Regions from separate parts of the Pseudoalteromonas sp. SG41-1 genome, predicted to be linked through region 2. Evidence: predicted binding sites of a transcription regulator. Region 2 holds the regulator's gene; the other holds the start of a gene.
The links. Region 2 encodes NrdR, which represses ribonucleotide reductase genes. Its sites were predicted from a motif close to AAACACNANATNTNGTGTTT; they were not measured.

Region 1 (3,431 bases), on a different contig from region 2:
GCTAAATCTTTGCGATTTATTAATTTACCCCTATATAATGGCCTGAGATTGACGAGGAAGTTTTTTATGACCGAACATCAGAATGTAGATAGTGCAGAAATTGCAAAGTTTGAAGCCATCGCTGAGCGTTGGTGGGATCGTGAAGGAGAATTTAAACCCCTTCATGAAATTAATCCATTAAGATTAGATTTTATTGCCGACAAGGCCAAAGGCTTATTCGACAAAGAAACACTCGATGTCGGCTGTGGTGGCGGTATATTGAGTGAAAGTATGGCGCGAATGGGCGCACATGTGACTGGTATTGATATGGGTCAAGAGCCGTTAACCGTTGCGAAACTGCACAGTTTAGAAACCGGTGTAAACGTTGACTATATAAAAATACCTGCCGAACAGTATGCCAGCGAACACCCTGCCCGCTTTGATACTATTACTTGTATGGAAATGTTAGAGCATGTGCCAGACCCTGCATCTATCATTCATGCAGTAGCAGAATTAGCGAAACCTGGTGCTGATGTATTTTTCTCTACATTAAACAAAACCCCAAAAGCATATTTGTACGCAATTATCGGGGCGGAAAAATTATTGAAGATGGTGCCTGATGGAACCCATGATCACAAAAAGTTTATCAAACCAGCACAACTCATTGCATGGGCAGAACAAGCGGGCCTCAAAGTACGTGCTAGTGCGGGATTGAGTTATAACCCTTTATCAAAGCAGTACAGCTTAAATACCGATGTAAGCGTTAATTATATTCTGCATTTTGAGAAACTAGCGTAATGGCTGGTTTTAACACAGCAACCCCCGCAATTGATTACGACGCCTTTATTTTTGATTTAGACGGTACATTACTCGATACCGCAGATGATTTAGGGGCTGCGCTTAATTACGTACTCGCTAATCATAACCAACCATTAGTAACCGCTGATATATATCGTCCTGCAGCTTCTAACGGTGCAATGGCGCTGCTTGCAGCTGGATTTGGTCAGCAATGGCACGATCACCCAAATCAAGCTGACTTACGCCAGCAGCTATTAACGGCCTACGCAGATAATATTGCCACCCATAGTCAATGCTTTACTGGAATTGCACAATTATTGATCGCGCTTGATCAACAACAGATCAAATGGGGGATCATGACTAATAAACCTGAGTTTTTGACTATTCCATTAGTTGCTGCAATTGCTGAACTCAAAGATGCACAGGCCATTGTCAGTGGTGACACCCTCGATATCGCTAAACCATCTCCTTTACCTTTACTGCATACAGCCCAACTGTTAGATGTTGATCCGAGTCGTTGTTTGTATATCGGTGATGCGCAGCGTGACATAATTGCAGCCAAGGCTGCAAACATGCACAGCGCTGCTGCGTTGTGGGGCTACATCCCTAGTGAAGCTGAAGCATTGAGTTGGCAAGCCGATTTTAATTGGCAATCACCTATTGATGCGTTTAACCATATATAGTGCCATGTTAAATTTTAACCACTACATATTGTGATCGTGTTACTTTTTGCACATTGTTTGTTGATAAAAAAAGCAGCCAAAATTTATTTTTAAAATGCGTAAATTTAATCGATCATCAGTTGATTTTTATAAATTTCATTTTAATCAGATGGTCAAAGGTTAATGGCTACTAACACAAGCGTGTTATCCCAACGTTATCCACAATTAGGGGCGTTTATGCCCCTTGCAAATGATCGCATACCACACTATCTTGTGATCTAGAATTTGATGAACACCAGATGTTGTGGCTAAATGTTATTCAATTAAATTCGCGCTAATACAGTTTTATTGCAATAAAAAATTTATTTTAAGAAAAATGTGTCACTAAAAAATATTATATCCCAAGGAATACAGGCAAAACTATGAACCAACAGCTATCTGTAAGCAAACGTGACGGCCGTAAAGAGTCACTTGATTTAGATAAGATCCATCGCGTTATTGCTTGGGCCGCCGAAGGTCTAAATAATGTGTCTGTCTCACAAGTTGAGCTGAAATCGCACATCCAGTTTTATGATGGTATTCGTACTGAAGACATCCATGAAACCATCATCAAAGCGGCCGCTGATCAGATCTCTAAAGAGTCGCCTGATTATCAATATTTATCAGCCCGCTTAGCTGTATTCCATTTGCGTAAAAAAGCCTATGGTCAATTTGAGCCACCGCGCTTGTATGATCATATCGTTAAGTTAGTTGAAGATAAGCGTTACGATGCACACTTACTAGCTGACTACACAGAGCAAGAAATTGATCAACTGGATGAATACCTTGATCATGGACGTGATTTAAACTTCAGCTATGCTGCTGTTAAACAGCTTGAAGGTAAATATTTAGTACAAAACCGTGTTACGGGTGAAATTTATGAAAGCGCACAGTTTTTGTATATTTTAGTTGCAGCCAGCTTGTTCTCTGATTACCCAAAAGAAACGCGTTTAGACTACATAAAGCGTTTTTACGATGCGGTGTCATTGTTCAAAATTTCATTACCTACGCCTATTATGGCGGGAGTTCGTACCCCTACGCGTCAATTCAGTTCATGTGTACTGATTGAATGCGGTGACAGCCTAGATTCAATTAATGCAACCTCATCAGCGATTGTAAAATACGTATCGCAACGTGCAGGTATTGGTATTAATGCTGGTCGTATTCGCGCACTAGGTAGCCCTATTCGCAATGGTGAAGCATACCACACTGGTTGTATCCCGTTTTATAAGCACTTTCAAACGGCCGTTAAAAGTTGTTCGCAAGGTGGTGTCCGTGGTGGCGCAGCAACCCTGTTCTATCCACTTTGGCATCTAGAAGTTGAAAACTTATTAGTGCTTAAAAACAACCGTGGTGTTGATGATAACCGCGTTCGTCACTTAGATTACGGTGTACAGTTTAATAAACTAATGTACTCACGTTTGATCAAAGATGATTACATCACATTATTCAGCCCGTCTGATGTGCCTGGTTTATATGATGCATTTTTTGAAGATCAAGATGAATTTGATCGTCTTTACGTACAATATGAACAAGACGAGTCAATTCGTAAAAAACGTATTAAAGCGATTGAGCTGTTTTCAATGTTTGCACAAGAGCGTGCTAGCACTGGCCGCATCTATTTACAAAACGTTGACCACTGTAATACACACAGCCCGTTCATTGCTAAAGTGGCACCAATTCGCCAATCTAACTTATGTTTAGAAATTGCATTGCCAACTAAACCACTTAACAATGTTAATGATGAAGAAGGTGAAATTGCACTGTGTACGCTGTCGGCCTTTAACTTAGGTGCGATTGAGTCACTGGATGAACTTGAAGAGCTTGCAGAACTTGCGGTACGTGCACTTGATAACTTACTGGATTTCCAAGACTACCCGGTGCCAGCAGCACATAATGCAACTATGGGCCGTCGTACACTAGGAATAGGCGTAATCAACTACGCATATTACC
Region 2 (3,431 bases):
CGTGAATTTGAGCGTAATCGCCAAATGTTGGCACCATTGAAGAATAAAAAAATACCAATGGCTGTTGGTAAAACAGTGCTGAAAAGTAAAATGCAAAGTCCGCCAACAATTATATAACAATAAGGAATTGATTCGTAGATAGGTTTAGCTAGCATAGTAAATTAGTTCATCATCCATGATTACATTGGTATCATAATAGTGTAAACAATCGCGAATGCAACAGATTAAGGTATAAATAATGTAAATGTTATTTGCTTTTATTCATTAAAATTTCTGATGCTTTAATAAAAAAATATCATTACAAAAACACTGTGAATTAAATTCAATCCCTGTTTAAATATGTTCATCTTTACACCATAGGCAAATTGACGTTTTCAGCGTATAATTCAGCCTTCAAAATACCATACACGTTGCCCTAGGAGCCCCCATGTTAGAACGTAGCATGAATATTTCGGATTTCGATCCAGAGTTATTTGAAGCAATCACTAAAGAGACTGCTCGCCAAGAAGAACACATCGAGCTTATCGCATCTGAGAACTACTGTAGCCCACGCGTACTAGAAGCGCAGGGTTCACAGCTAACAAACAAATATGCTGAAGGTTATCCGGGCAAGCGTTACTACGGTGGTTGTGAGCATGTTGACGTGGTTGAACAACTAGCGATTGACCGTGCAAATGAATTGTTTGGTTCAGATTATGCTAACGTTCAGCCTCACGCAGGTTCACAAGCAAATGCTGCTGTGTTCTTAGCTTTATTAGATGCTGGCGATACAGTGTTAGGTATGAGCTTAGCTCATGGTGGTCACTTAACGCATGGATCACATGTAAGCTTCTCTGGTAAGCTTTATAACGCAATCCAATACGGACTTGACGAAGCGACTGGCGAGATTGATTACGCACAAGTTGAAGCACTTGCACTTGAGCACAAACCAAAAATGATCATCGGTGGTTTCTCAGCATACTCAGGTATTGTTGATTGGGCTAAATTCCGTGAAATCGCTGACAAAGTAGGCGCTTACTTGTTTGTTGATATGGCTCACGTTGCAGGTCTTATTGCTGCTGGTGTTTACCCAAGCCCAGTACCACATGCACACGTTGTTACTACAACTACGCATAAGACATTAGCCGGCCCTCGTGGTGGTTTGATTATTTCTGCTTGTGGCGACGAAGCTATTTATAAAAAGCTTAACAGTGCAGTATTCCCTGGTGGTCAAGGTGGTCCTTTATGTCACATTATCGCTGCCAAAGCAGTGGCATTTAAAGAAGCATTACAACCAGAGTTTAAAGTATACCAAACTCAAGTTGTGAAAAATGCTAAAGCTATGGTTGCAGTAATGCAAGAGCGCGGTTATAAGATCGTATCTGATAAAACAGAAAACCACTTGTTCTTACTTGATCTAATTGATAAAGACATCACTGGTAAAGACGCAGATGCGGCTTTAGGTAATGCTAATATCACCGTAAATAAAAACTCAGTACCAAATGACCCACGTTCACCGTTTGTAACGTCTGGTTTACGTATTGGTTCACCGGCAATCACACGGCGTGGTTTTAAAGAAGCTGAGTCTAAAGAGCTTGCTGGCTGGATCTGTGACGTACTAGACAACATCAACGATGAGTCAGTACAAGCACAAGTAAAAGAGAAAGTTAAAGCTATCTGTAAAAAATTACCTGTTTACGCTTAATTGAGTTACAAACAGTAATTTAGATCACAATAGCTTAGTTTTTTGCTATTATAAAGGCCGCCTAAAAGCGGCCTTTTTTGTTTTTAACGGAAGCTGATACCTATGCATTGTCCATTTTGCACCGCAAAAGATACCAAAGTGATTGACTCGCGTTTAGTGGGAGGTGGTCACCAAGTAAGGCGACGCCGTGAATGCAATGAATGTCATGAACGCTTTACTACCTTTGAAGGCGCAGAACTTGTAATGCCTCGGGTGATCAAACAAGACGGTAGCCGTGAACCTTTCAATGAAGATAAACTCCTTAATGGTCTACACCGTGCATTAGAAAAACGCCCCGTCAGTACCGAGCAAGTTGATGAAGTGGTCAATATTATTAAATCGCAATTACGTGCCACCGGCGAGCGTGAGATTTCCAGTCACCTGATTGGCGAATGCATTATGGAAGCGCTGAAAAAACTCGATAAAGTCGCTTACGTCAGATTTGCATCGGTATACCGTTCATTCGAAGATATTCGTGAATTTGGTGAAGAAATTGCCCGTTTGGGAGAGTGATATGAACCAATATCAGTTTAGCGAACAAGATTTCTCTTATATGACCCGAGCGATTGAGCTTGCCAAACAAGGACGCTTTACTACCACCCCAAACCCAAATGTTGGCTGTGTATTAGTAAAAAATGACGTTATTGTTGGTGAAGGTTTTCATCAAGTTGCCGGCCAAGGCCATGCTGAAGTGAATGCATTAGCAATGGCGGGTAGCCAAGCCTTTGGCGCAACTGCTTATGTCACGCTTGAACCTTGTAGCCATTTTGGTCGCACACCGCCGTGTGCCGAAGGTTTAAAAGCTGCTGGCGTGGTAAAAGTAATTGCTGCTATGGTTGATCCAAATCCGCAGGTGGCCGGTAAAGGTTTAGCTATTTTAGCGGACGCGGGCATTGAGGTTGCGTCAGGTTTGTTAGAACAACAAGCAAGGCTGTTAAACCGTGGCTTTTTAAAGCGCATGGAGCAAGGTATGCCATTTATTACCTGCAAAATGGCCGCAAGCCTTGATGGTAAAACGGCACTTAAAAACGGTCAAAGTAAGTGGATAACGGGCCCTAAGGCTCGCCAAGATGTGCAACTACAGCGCGCACAAAGCTGCGCTATTTTAACCGGTGCGGACACAGTATTAGTTGATAATGCAAAACTCAATGTTCGTGTTGATGAGCTGCCAGAGCCGTTACCAACGCAATTACCTGTACGCCAACCTGTACGTATTATTATTGATTCACAAAATCGTTTAACACCTGAGCTAGCATTATTTAGCATTGCCAGTGAAGTAATTATTCTTACCACTGAACTTGATAAATCACAGCAATGGCCTCATTACGTAAGCCATATTGTAGTACCAGAAAAAAATAATAAAGTTGATTTAGTGGCTGCCATGAAACTTCTAGCGCAGCAACAGTTTAATCATATTTGGTTAGAGGCAGGGGCAACCTTAGCGGGCCAAATGACTGAATGTAATTTAATTGATGAATATATTGTTTATCTGGCGCCGAAGTTGTTAGGGAATGACGGCAAAAGCTTACTAAACTTTACAGAGCTGACAAGTATGCAGGACGTTGTTAATTTATCAATTAATGAGTGTGTGTGTATCGGTGACGATATTCGTATCACGGCGACACCACGCAAAGCCTCATCTAAACCAAATAACTAAAGAGTAACCACTATGTTTACTGGGATCATCGAAGCAACGGGCACTATTAGC

Region 1: the regulator NrdR is predicted to act here: its motif matches at 1,730-1,749, upstream of nrdA (class 1a ribonucleoside-diphosphate reductase subunit alpha).

What each region holds. Positions count from the first base shown of each region.
Region 1 covers NZ_JACJFL010000001.1:125,418-128,848, forward strand. The annotation lists gene ubiG (bifunctional 2-polyprenyl-6-hydroxyphenol methylase/3-demethylubiquinol 3-O-methyltransferase UbiG) at 67-777, shown strand; gene H5203_RS00585 (HAD family hydrolase) at 777-1,460, shown strand; gene nrdA (class 1a ribonucleoside-diphosphate reductase subunit alpha) at 1,862-3,431, shown strand, end outside.
Region 2 covers NZ_JACJFL010000026.1:20,317-23,747, reverse strand. The annotation lists gene glyA (serine hydroxymethyltransferase) at 428-1,684, shown strand; gene nrdR (transcriptional regulator NrdR) at 1,787-2,236, shown strand; gene ribD (bifunctional diaminohydroxyphosphoribosylaminopyrimidine deaminase/5-amino-6-(5-phosphoribosylamino)uracil reductase RibD) at 2,238-3,380, shown strand; gene H5203_RS14245 (riboflavin synthase) at 3,393-3,431, shown strand, end outside.